Regions from separate parts of the Cloacibacillus sp. genome, predicted to be linked through region 2. Evidence: riboswitches for the same ligand, from Rfam matches in the RefSeq annotation. Region 2 holds a riboswitch; the other holds the start of a gene.
What was found. A riboswitch is a leader RNA that binds a small molecule or an ion and turns the genes downstream of it on or off. The one in region 2 is predicted to bind molybdenum cofactor.
Positions count from the first base shown of each region.

Region 1: it holds a riboswitch for molybdenum cofactor, as region 2 does, so the genes downstream of both, LIO98_RS14720 (substrate-binding domain-containing protein) here and LIO98_RS12005 (molybdopterin-dependent aldehyde oxidoreductase) in region 2, are expected to answer to the same signal.

Region 1 is NZ_JAJBUX010000118.1:101,769-108,162, forward strand. Features, by position in the region: gene trkA (Trk system potassium transporter TrkA) at 1-256, opposite strand, end outside; gene LIO98_RS14705 (sodium-dependent transporter) at 714-2,051, opposite strand; gene LIO98_RS14710 (hypothetical protein) at 2,493-3,527, opposite strand; gene LIO98_RS14715 (metallophosphoesterase) at 3,554-4,231, opposite strand; molybdenum cofactor riboswitch at 4,330-4,447, shown strand; molybdenum cofactor riboswitch at 4,651-4,771, shown strand; gene LIO98_RS14720 (substrate-binding domain-containing protein) at 4,857-5,708, shown strand; gene LIO98_RS14725 (ABC transporter permease) at 5,803-6,394, shown strand, end outside.
Region 2 is NZ_JAJBUX010000095.1:8,596-14,989, forward strand. Features, by position in the region: gene LIO98_RS11985 (MBL fold metallo-hydrolase) at 1-458, shown strand, start outside; gene LIO98_RS11990 (hypothetical protein) at 455-676, shown strand; gene gpt (xanthine phosphoribosyltransferase) at 755-1,261, shown strand; gene LIO98_RS12000 (cupin domain-containing protein) at 1,502-1,933, opposite strand; gene LIO98_RS12005 (molybdopterin-dependent aldehyde oxidoreductase) at 2,129-4,972, opposite strand; molybdenum cofactor riboswitch at 5,105-5,260, opposite strand; gene LIO98_RS12010 (response regulator) at 5,812-6,394, opposite strand, start outside.

The DNA.
Region 1 (6,394 bases), on a different contig from region 2:
TCCAGCAGGCCATGAGGTTGACCTCGTCCTTATTGGTACAGGCGATGAGCATCGAGATATCGGAGCTGCCCTCCCTTATCCCGGCCTTTGCGAGCACGCTCGGACGGGCGCCGTTGCCCCTGATCACCATTACGTCAAGAGAGTTCTCAGCCCTTTCGGCCCGTTCCTCGCTGTCTTCGATGATGATGATATTATGTCCGTCCGACGATAAATTTTTGGCTACGCTGTATCCGACTTCGCCCGCTCCGACAAGCACAATGCGCAAAATGGATCTCCGTCCTTTCGGGACTTGATTCTAAATCTGGTAAGTATATTACGATAGTTTGGAGATTTTACAAGTCATTTAAGGCAAATTGTGGCTGGGGGGATACAAAAAGAGGGAGAAGGGGCATGCCGCGCGCCCCTCCTCCCATGAGTGGGAAATGTCTTACTTGCGCTTCTTGCTTTCGGCGCTCATTGTTTTTTTGATGGCCCAGGCGAAGCAGCCAAACCCGATAGCGACACAAAGAATCATATTAGCCTGCCACATTGAAAAGTCCTCCTTTACCTCGGTGCCTTTAATCGATCTTATTGGAGTGGACGAGACGTTTGGAGATGACCCCGTTCAGCAGGAAGCAGATTATCGCGATAATGCCCCATTCTACGACCATCGAGCCTGGGGTGTACTGGTACGTAGTGATCGGCCAAAACTTGTACCACTCTCCCGGATACCACTAAGCGGCGTCCCACATCCACCAGCCCCAGACGAAGGCGAACTCAAAGGGGAAGAACTTGATGCAGCTCCACATCCACTTTACGTGAATGTCGGAGCAGGGCATGATGTCCTCTTCCCAGAGCTTATCCACGCCGTACTTAAGCGAGGCCAGCGAGTAGATGAGCCCGACGACGAGCAGCCCGACGCCCCAGACCATGTCCTGATTCTCAAATACCCGGTTGTCGAGCGCCGAGAAGGAGCCGACGAACAGGAAGAAGATCGCGACGCACATCGTCGCCTTGACGCGGGAGAAGCCCATGTCGATCAGGTTGCGAGTGCCTGTCTCAAGCATCGCGATGACAGAAGAGAGCGCCGCTGAGAAGAGGGCGAGGAAGAAGAGCACCGCCATAACGAATCCGCCCGATGTGTGGGCGAAGAGGTTTGTCAGGTGGACGAAGGTGAGTCCGTTCGCGCCGGCCTTCATGACCGCCTCGGGGTCCGGTGAAAGGGCGTAGACCGCGGGCAGGACGACCATACCGGCGAGCATGGCGGCGACCATATCGCCGAAGGTTACCGTGAAGGAGTTGAGTTCGATGTCCTCGTCCTTTGCCGCGTAGACGTAGTAGACGTGGAACATGCCCCAGCCGGCTCCAGAGGACCAGGCCGCCTGCGTAAAGGCCGCGAGCCAGATCCTTGGGTTTAAGAAGTCCTTGGGGTCGACGTGGAACATATATTCAAAGCCCTTCCAGGCTCCCGGCAGGAGCACGACACGCACGAGAAGGACCGCGAGCAGTACGAATACGGCGGGGATCATGATCTTGTTCGCCGTCTCGATGCCGCCCTGAATGCCGCGGAAGATGATTACCGCGGAGAGCGCGATGGCGAAGGCGAACCAGCACCAGGCCTCATAAGCTGGGGGCGTCGTCGCGAAGCCGGAGAAGAACTGCGTGGCGAAATCAGTCCCGCCGTCCCGGACGGCGTCAAGGAATCCCGTGAAGATCAGAACTAAATATTTTGATACCCAGCCAAGGACGACGACGTAGTAGCATCCGAGCATGATACATACCATCGCGCAAAATGCGCCGACCCAGGCGTATTTCTCTCCCAAAAGCGCTTTGAAAGCTCCCGCGTTCGCCATCCTCGTCTTTTTTCCGAAGACGGATTCGGCGCAGATAAGCGGTACAGCCCAGACAAACAGGGCAAAGAAGCAGATAAGAATGAAAGCTCCGCCGTTATTGGAGGCAACCTCACGCGGGAAGCGCCAGATATTTCCGGTGCCTACCGCCATACCGAGAATTGTACATAAAAGTCCCCAGCGGCTTGAGAATTGTTCTCCGCCTTTTTTGATTTCAGCCATGCCATAAACCTCGCTTTCTATAATGTGATAATAAAATTAATAGTATTTCCTGCCGCGCCATAACATAGTTAATACTCATGTTAAGGCGCCGTATCCTTTCATTTAATAATTAAAATTTAAATAATTAAAAACTGCGATTACAATGTTATTTTAGTTTACCATATTTTAAAATATATTACAATAATAAAAGAATTGAAATATCAACGGTCAAATTTTTAATCAAATTAAAATTATTTTTTGATAGAGGGAGGGTGTAAGTTGTTTTTTTAGGTTGATTTCGTCCTTAAAATTTAATATTAGTCCTTATTTAGAAATTATCGTAACAAAAAAATTAACGATTCTAATCCAGTGGAGAGACAAAAAATTTTCGCCTCGAAAAGAATCTCTTTTTGAGGCGAAAATTATTAAAATACAGCTATTAAATATCTAATATATCGATATTTAAGCATCCACTTTTGCGCCCACGGGACGTTTCCTCTGTCTGTCTATCTCGGCCTCAAGCCTTATCAGTTCGTTTATCGAATCGATGTCGATGTTTTTCAGTATCTCGTTACGGTTCATGATGCCTATCTCGTTGCGCGTCCTGCCGGGATTTTTTTCAAGCTCCGTGAAGGCCGAGATCTTGCGGTCCCCGTGATAGACGTCAAAGTCCACGAATCGCTGTCCCCGGTCGTTGTATTCAAGTCCCATCGCGAGTTTCTTTATCGTCTGGATATCCACCGGCGTATAGAGCTTCATCATGTAGACGGGGATCGTCCGCCGCGTCAGCGCCTGTTCCCGCTCCCATTTTTCCTTGAGCACGATCCCTATCTGCATTCCCTGGGTCACGGTGAGCAGCCTTTGGCGGTGGAGGTCGAAGAGACCGTCGGAGTCGCATATTTTTATTTCAACATCGTTCCAGTCGGGGGTGCCGAGCGAGTCTCCGAGGTATTCTATGCCGTGTACGGAGAGGTACTGGACGATCGCCCCCTTTGAACGGGTATGGATGAGCAGCGCCCTTTTATAGATGTCCTCAACGGGGATGCTCTTAGCGAGGGATTTTGGCGTAAAGTATATTATTGAGGAGGTGCCAGGGATGTCGGGACGGAAGATGGGGTCGCGGTCGATGATCTCGCCGCCGATGTCCCGCTGTATCGCGCTGATGCCGCGTTCAAGGTTTCCCATGAGACGCATCATTATATAACCGGGCATCATGCTGACGCTGTCCACGCCGCCCGTCATACGGCTGTTAATCAGCGTCGTAAGGAGAAGCTCGAGCGGATTTTCCGAGACATAGGTCTCATACAGCGGGCCGCCCTCCTCGGAGCGTGCGGTGAGAAAGACGAGTCTCCGCGTCGGCCCGTATTTCCTCAGAGCGCTCTCGGCGTCGAGCGAGATCAGCGTCCCCCAAGCTCCAAGCTTGTGGCGTATCTCCGAGACCTCCGAGGAAAGTTTGATCGCGATGCTTTCGGGGCCTGTCCTTACCAGCGATATCATTTTGTCCTGCCTCCTCCGTGATAGATTTACAACGAGACCTTTTTGCGCTGGAGCCGTGCGTTGTCCGTCCCCGGAGGGTAGGGGATGGAGATCACCTCTCCGGTATAGATGTGGATCAGGTACATCGACTGTAGTCCGTTAAGGTACATACGCCCCTCCTCCGTGCAGCCCGAGGCGTATTCGAGGTTATGTCCGTAAAGGTTATATTGCGCCGGGTCGCCGCTCACATCTTTATAGGTGTGTCCCGCCCGGAAGCTGAACTGTCCCAGCGAAAATCGTCCGGGGCTGGTCCATACCTGCACCGACTCGCTGTGCGGCTCTTCGAGCAGCGTCGGGACGTGGTCGTGATTTCCAGTGACGAGGATCGCTCCGTAGTCCTCCTCCTCAAAGATGGAAAGGAAATTCTTTATCCGCTTTTGATAGAGGTCAAGCATTCCGGGGCGCTTCTCAAGTTTGATATTGTCTACGAAGTCACCCGTGTGAACTATCCAGGCGGGATGGAGGCGTCGCAGCACGCGCCGCAGATAGGGATAGATGGTGTAGGGTGTGTCGGAAATATGCAGCACCATATCCCTGGCGTCGATGCAGGGCGGGTTGATGCCGAACCATATTCCGAGGTCGTCAAAGTGCTTGATGATCGGGCACTCCCTTATCTCCTGAAGCGTCGGTTTCGGAATGTTGGGTGGTATGTGCAGTGTCGCCATGTCTATCGCCTCTTTATTATTTCAAAAAATTTTACGTAATTATGAACGAAAGACTTGTCTTTTTATCCTCCTTATTGTACCATAGTACCGATGATAAAATAAATATGGTTCTCCGAGCCTGCGTACCTAAGGAAAATATCTATGGTTATCAGGCCGTCAGGGTTGTTTTGGAAACGAGACAGCCTCCCTTTGGAAAGGAGAACGGCTGTTGCTTATGTTACGGGCCGTACTCTATACAAGGGGGTACGGCCCGTTTATTTTGTCGCCGATAGCTTAAAAAACACACAATCTCCACTTAAGCAAGGGGTGACCCCAACACCCCTTGTTTTCCCTTGATTTATTTGTTGAAATAATAACCGGAAATAGTGTACAATAGCGGCGGTGCGGATTTTATCCGCCAGGTGTTACCGCGTATGTTTGCCTGCATACGTCCCTGAAACTGCCTCTCCTGCGGCCGTGCGGTCATGGAGGCCAGTCGTTAGGGCGGTTCTGGAAACGGAACCGTCTCCCGTTGTGGAAAGGGGATCTCCGAGGCTTGCCGCCTCCAATCTTTTATCCTCCGTCCCGCGGGTTTTGAATATCGGTTGTAATGCAACACAAATCTCACGAGGAGGGTTTCTAACCCATGCGTATCAACAAGAAAGGCTCCATTATCGCGTTACTTCTCGTCGTCTGCCTGCTGGCCTTTGGCTCGCTCGCGACGGCAAAGGCTCCCGTGCTCCGGATGGCGACCACGACAAGCACCGACAACACAGGCCTGCTCGACTACCTCGCCCCCATCCTTCTTAAGGATACCGGCATTGAGATCCAGTGGGTATCCGTCGGTACCGGCAAAGCCCTTGAGTACGGACGTAACGGCGACGTTGACGTCGTTCTCACCCACGACCCCGCGGCAGAGGACAAATTTATGGCCGAAGGCGCCGGTTCCAACCGCCGCAAGGTCATGTATAACGACTTCGTGCTCATCGGCCCCGCGAACGATCCCGCGGGCGTAAAGGGCAAGCCCGTTACCGAGGCCTTTGCCACGATAGCGAAAAAACAGCAGCCTCTCGTCAGCCGCGCCGACAAATCGGGCACCCATTCCGCCGAACTTAAGATCCTCAAGGCCGCCGGCGTGAAGGATTTCGACAAGGCGAAGTGGTACGTGCAGACGGGTCAGGGAATGCTCAAGACGATCAACATTGCCGACGAGCAGAAGGGCTACACCCTCACCGACCGCGGAACCTTCATCAAATATGACGCCGGACTCAAAGGCAAGCCGGGCCTCGTGATCATCTGCGAGGGCGACCCCGAGCTCCTCAACAAATACAGCGTCATGGCGGTGAGCCCCCTGAAGCACTCGAACGTCAAATACGACCTCGCGCTCAAATACATCGACTGGATCACCTCTTCAAAGGTCCAGAAGGATATCGCGGACTTCAAGGTCGAGGGAAAGCAGCTCTTCTTCCCCGAAGCCGAGATTCGCGCGGGCCACTAACAGCTTAACAGAGCCAGTACATAGGGCGGACGCCGGATGAAAATGCTGAAGCGTCCGCCCCTTTTATGCGGAACTAAAAACAGGGACTGATTCGATGGATTTCATAGCGGACGGATTCATACAGGCTTTCAGTCTCCTCTTCTCAATGGACGAGGAGACTATGAACATCCTTGTCACCACGCTGCAGCTGACGGCGGTTTCGATGGGGGGTATACTGCTCATCGGGCTGCCTCTCGGCTTCCTTCTCGGGTACTTTGATTTCCCCGGCAAACGCTGCGTCCGTACCGTGGTAGACACGCTGCTCGCGCTGCCGACCGTGGTCATCGGCCTGCTCGTCTACGCCTTTATCTCGCGGCGCGGTCCGCTTGGCGGCTGGGACCTGCTCTTTACGATTGAGGGCATGGCCATCGGGCAGATCATCCTCGGGACGCCGATCGTGGTCGCCTATACGGCGACGGCGATCGAGGGGCTTGACAACCGCCTGCGCCAGACGCTGATGACGTTGGGAGCCTCGGGCGCGAAGCTTGCGATGACGAGCCTGTGGGAGGCCCGCTTTCTCGTCCTTGTCGCCGCGCTGACGGCCTTTGGCCGCATCGTCGGTGAAGTCGGCTCCGCGATGATGCTCGGCGGCAACATCAAATGGCACACGTGCACGATAACCACGGCCATCACTTTGGAGACCGGCA
Region 2 (6,394 bases):
TCGCCTTCGGGCGGCCGAAGCGCGGCTTCTCGGAGAGCTTCGGCGACGTCAGAGTCGATGTGCTGGGCCCCGCGAAGCTGCTGAAAAATACCGACAGCGACGCCAATAACAACGGCCTCGTTCTGCTCGTCACCTACGGCGATATCTCCTTCCTCATAACCGGCGACATGGAGAGAGAAGAACGCAGGACTTTGGAGCCGCTGCCGCAGGCCGTGGTGCTCAAGGCGGCGCATCACGGCAGCCGTAACGGCACGGACAGGAAGATGCTGCGCGATGTCTCCCCCGAGATAATCATTCTCAGCTACGCGCGGGGCAACAGCTACGGACATCCGCACAAAGAGGTGGTCAAAGCCATCAGGGAGGCGGGAGTGCGCCGCTTCGACACCGCTGACGGCGCCGTCAAGCTGCGCACGAACGGCAAGAGCATCACATTTGAAAGAAAGAGGGTGGTCAAATGAGTGACGGTAAGAAGAGCCTGCTCTTCATCGACGCGGTGGCGGAGGGCACGGCGCGGCTGCTGCCGGAGGACGGCCCCGCGTTCGAATTTCCCGCGGCGCTGCTGCCGGCGGGCGCGCGCGAGGGCTGCCTGGTGGAGATCACGGCGGTGCTGCGCCGCGAAAACGGCTGTCGGGAAGAGATCGACTCCCTGCTGGACGAACTCGGGGACAATCCCTGAGAGGCGATAGACAACTGCGGGCTCTGTTAGTACAATTAAAAATGGTTTTTATCCGAATTCATGAAAAGGGGAATATAAATGGCCGGAACCACCGCAAGATATCACAAGAATTATCCCGTGTCGTGGGAACAGGTACAGAGGGACTGCCGTGCCCTTGCCTGGAAGCTGCTTGACATCCGCTCCGACTGGAGCCGTCTCATAACCGTGGCGCGCGGAGGGCTGGTCCCCGCGGCGATCATCGCGCGCGAGCTCAACATTCGCCTGGTGGACACCATCTGCATATCGAGCTACACGATGCGCGACCAGTCGGCGGCCAACATCCTCAAGCGACCCGACCTCGCGGGGGTCGACAATACCTGGCTGATAGTCGACGACCTCGTGGACACCGGCAAAACGGCGAAGATCGTCCGCGCCATGTTCGGCCCCGCCCATTTCGCCACCGTCTACGCGAAGCCCGAGGGACGCCCGATGGTCGACACCTTCGTCACCGAGGTCAGCCAGGATACCTGGGTGCTCTTCCCCTGGGATACCGCGCCGACTACAGCCTTCATCCCGCCAATCGTCGATATGGAGCTGGAGAAATAAGGACGGTCCGATAGACAAATAGAGATTCAACCCAAAGAAAAAACGTTCTGGCGTCCGCGCCGTTAGCCCGTATGGCGGCGGCCCCGCTGCGGCTTCCCGTTAAAACACCGGCGAATGTCCAACGCGCCTGAGCGTCCAATAATATTCTCGTTATAAAAAATACTACGCCGCGGCCTTCGTAAAAAGGACCGCGGCGTTGCATTTATCATTTATCCGCCGAAAACCGGCGGTCTGCCTAAGCTATTCAGCCTCTTCCTTACGTTTCGCGCGCTCGGCACGCATCGAGAATTTCTTGGCGTGCGGGTCGCCGCGCGTGGGGACGATGCAGAAAAACTCAAGAGGTACGTCGCTGTCGTTCTTATATTCGTGGACAAGACCTCCGGGAACGCGCGTCCAGTAACCGGTCTTCATGAGATATGGGACACGTTTGCCCGGCTCCTCCTCGACCTCCACGACGCCGTCGCCGGAGAGCGTGAACATCAGGTGGTCCCATTCATGTTCGTGCGCGGGAATACCCCTGTGCGCCGGCAGGATGAAATGGCGCATGACATAATCGTCCCAGCAGTTCTCAGGGCCGTATATCGTCCTCTTCTCTATCTCCGGCGCAAGCGCCGAGGCGTTCTGCAGCGGAAGCTCGTATATCGAACCATAATTTTTCTCTTTTTCGCTCATAATATCCCCTCCACACAAATAAACTGATGATACCGTTACTGCAACAGTCTAGCATAAATCGACCGAAGCCTGTACTCCGAACCGTAAAAATCTTATTACTAAAAGACCGGCACAGAAAAATCTCCATGCCGGCCTCTCTGAGTCATTCGTTACACATGCGGGAGAAGGCCTCCCACGCGCGTGAAGCGCTCTATCCTACTTCTTAAGCTCCGCGAGTCTAGCCTTGATCTTATCCGGGGTCGCGGGGATAGCCTTGATACGGACGCCGCAGGCATTGTGGATAGCGTTGCAGACCGCGATATGCGGCGCGGATAGCGGCATTTCGCCGGTTCCCGAAGCTCCGAAGGGGCCAAGAGGACGTGGTGTCTCTACATGGACCAGTTCGAGTTCATCGGGGATATCCTTGATGTAGGGCAGACCCATGACGATGAAGTTGTTGTACTTATTCTCGTCAAGGAAGTCTTCCGTGAGGGCAAGTCCGATACCCTGCGCGATACCGCCGTACTGCTGTCCGTCGACTACGAGGTAGTTGTTGATGACTCCTACGTCTCCGACAAGCACGAACTTTTCACAGTGGGCCTTGCAGGTCTTCATATCGATGGAGACCATCGCGAGGTTGACGGCGAACATATGGAAGCCGAAGGGTTTACCCAGCCCGGTATCCTTATCGTTGCCCGAGCAGACCTCGGTTGAGCCGTCGGCGTGCAGTACCATCGCCTGCGTGTAACCCTCGTAGAACACGGGGATATTCTCGGCGATCATCTCGTCGTAGGTGCGGTACGTGCCGTCTTCCCTGCGCATCGCGTCAAGGAGCTTCTTGCAGCTGTCGACGATCGCGTTGCCGACCATGACCTGTGAGCGGCTGGCGGCGGCGGCGCCGCTGTTCGGAGCCTTCGCGGTGTCTGAGAGGACGAGCTTGATCTGCTCGGGAGCAAGTCCCAGCGGCTTCAGCGCCTCATGCGCCGTACCCACACAGCCGATATCTGCACCCTGTCCGTGGTCTTCCCAGGTGTTGTAGAGGATGACGCCGTCCTTCGTAAGCTCGATGTTGCTGGCCGCTTCGTCGGCGCCGTCGTCGTTTGAGTTGTAGATACCGATCGATACGCCTACGCCGTACTTCTTTTCATCCGTTGAGAGCTCCGCCGCCTTCTTCTTCATCTCTTCGTAGTAGGGGCGGGCCTTCTTCATCATCTCGGGAAGCGGGAATACTTCGGGCGCGTATCCCGAGGGGAACTGTCCGCGCGGATTCTCCGTAAACGGCTCCCACTCGAGGAGGTTCATCTCACGGAAGTCGAAGGGATCGATGCCGCACTTGTTGGCGAGCATGTCCATCGCCGTCTCGCAGCCCCAGTATGTCTGCGGTGCGCCGTAGGCGCGGAAGGCCGCGCTCCAGCGGTGGTTGCTCCAGCAGGTATAGCCGGTGGCGCGCATATTCTCATACGCGTAGGGCGAGAAGAAGAACTGTCCGCCCTTGTTCGTAAGGTCGTTGGCCGATTCGCTGAAGGGGCCGTGATCGACCCACCAGGTCTGCTCCGCTCCGACGAGCTTGCCGCTCTTGTCGGCGCCGACGCGGATGTGCATAAGGAACGGAGAACGCTTCGGTGTGCGGATATTATGCTCCTTCATGTTTATGCGCATGTAGACGGGACGTCCGCAGGCGATAAGGGCGATCGCGAGATAGGGTTCGTTGGTCGGGGCGACCTTATAACCGAAGGAGGCGCCCATGTTGTTCTGTATGACGCGGATCTTCGAGGGAGCCACGCCGATGCCGCGCGCGATCATCATCTGATGGCGGTAGACACAGACCGACTTTGAGGCGATCGTCAGTTTGCCCTCTTCGTCGTAGTAGGCATATCCGCAGTCGGGCTCGAGCACCATATGGGGCTGGCGTGAGCTGAGGAATTCGTCGTCAACGACATATTCGGCTTTGTCGAGATCATTCTTGGGATCGTCGCCCTTTGTGAATACGCGTTTGTTCCAGGCGTTGGGCATGCCATCGTAGCCTTCGATATCATCGTAGACCTTTATCGCGTCGGGAGCCATCGCCTGATAGATGTCGATGAGCTCGGGAAGCTGTTCATAGTCAACCTTGATCTTGGCGGCAGCTTCGCGGGCGTGGGCCTCCGTATCGGCGCAGACTATCGCGGCGACGTCGCCCCACTGGCGGATCTTGTCTCCCTCTTCGACCATGATGCGGCGCTCCCAGCCGTCCGTGAGGGCGGAGGCGCAGCCGACCTGGCCGCGGATACGGTTCGTACCCTTGACGTCTTTGTAGGTGACTACCTTGAATACGCCGGGCATCTTCTCGGCTTCGCTGACGTCGATCTTATTGACCTTCGCGTGGCGCACGCCTTCGACAGAATAGGGATAGGCGAAGAGGAACTCTTCGGGCAGCTTCAGACGGTCGTCATCGCCGAAATCCCAAAGGCCGGTCGCCTTGTAGACCGCGTTCGGACGCGGATAATCGGTGTTCCATACGGAATCTCCCGGCTTGTACATCTTCGCGAGGTCGCCGATCTTCTCTTCTCCGCGGATGATGGCGGCGGCCTTCATGACGGCGTCGACTATCTGCTTGTAGCCGGTGCAGCGGCAGGCCATCCAGTTCTTGCCGAACCACTCGCGAACCTCTTCGCGCGTCGGGTTCGGGTTCTGGTCGAGAAGAGCCTTACCGCAGGTAATGAATCCGGGGGTGCAGAAACCGCACTGGATAGCGCCGCAGACGATCATCGCCCACTGCAGGGCGTGGAGATTGTCGGGGGTGCCTATTCCCTCGATCGTCGTGATCTGCGAGAATTCGGGAACGTTCTTCCAGCGGGTGATACAGGCGCGGACCACCTTGCCGTTGAGTATTACGTTGCAGACGCCGCACTGACCGCAGTCGCAGCCCCGTTTTGTGCCCGTCATCTTCAGCTGGTCGCGAAGAACGGTGAGAAGCGTGACCTCGGGTTTGCCAATTACGCGCCTCGGTACGCCGTTGATGGTAAGATTCTTGACATGATAGCTTGACTGGACCTGTGCCTCTGTCATTTCCTTTGCCATTGAAAATCTCCTCTCTCGAAATGAATTTTTCCATATCCCATGCCATGCCATGCGGGAGCTCTGGAAATAAATAAGAAACCTTGACTGCATTTTCATCGAAAAGAGGAAGCGGTGTACATCGCCCGTTAACGCGGCAAATATATCCTTACCCCTTTCCAATTCGGATGCTCTGCGCATCCCGGGAGGCTTCGCGGTTTCCCGAAAAAGCCCTTGGAGCCTTTCGGCTCACTGGTCGCATCTCCATAGCGTTATTGCGTTAGGAAATGAAACTCGGGGTTGCAACTAAGTTGCAACTATTGTCTAAACTTTCTATACAAATCATACAAAAGTACACAATAATGAGCAATATTTAGGTAGAATATGAGACGTTATGCGCTATTTTGATTAATTTATGGATAATAAAATTTTTTCACAAGTAAGTTGCGAAAAGGCAAGAAAATGAACCGTCATCTGGCAAAAGTACAAAATTATCGGTTCACCGTCGTGAAACCACGATATTTGACCGCTGTCGATTAGTGATAATATCGCGCAACTTTCCCTTCAAAAAATATCTTCCTTATTTAAAGTATAAACGTTTCCGCACAGGCAGATTTTACCCCCCGAAGTATCTGCAGACGGGCCGTCGTAGAAAAATCTATCTACAACTATTAAACGCTGCCTGGGGTTATGGGCGGCGCAGCGGAGCGTCCGTCTTTTTGCGCCGACATAAATAACAGTGCGCGGCGGCGCTGTTTTTTACAAGCTGTTTTTAGGGATTTATCTATAAAAAAACAAAAGAGGGGAGCACATTCCCCCCTTCTATCTTTGTTATGTTTTTTTATTTAAATCTGAATCGGGCGCTACAGCAGCGCCATGCGGTAACGTTTCTCGGGACGGCCCACGCGGCGGTAGGCGTACTCGACGACGACACGTTCGCTCATGGTAAGGAACTCGAGGTAGCGGCGCGCGGTGGAGCGGGAGATGCCGAGATGCTCCCCGACCTCCTGCGCGGAGAAGGTCTCCTCGTTGCTCTTGAGAAATGATTCGATGTCGTTGAGACACTTGAGCTGGAGTCCTTTGGGGATCGAACGGTTGTTGGCCCACGACGGGTCGTGGCTCTTCATCGAGACGAGGGCGTCCAAGTCCTCCTGCTGCCACGGGTGCGTCCTGCCGGTTAGCGAATGGTGGTATATCTGGTAGTTTTTCAGCGCGGCGCGCAGGCAGTCGAAGGAAAAAGGCTTAACGAGAAATTCAAAGACGCCGGCACAGAGCGCCTTGCGCACAAGCTCGGGATTCTCGCCCGAGGAGACTACGATGTAGTCGGTGCGCGAGAAGGATTTACGAAGGTCGTCCAACCCTTCAGTCGCGCTGAAATCTCTGAGGAATAGGTCGAGCAGCACCAGGTCAACGTCGATGCAGCGCATCGCCTCAAACATCTGCGGC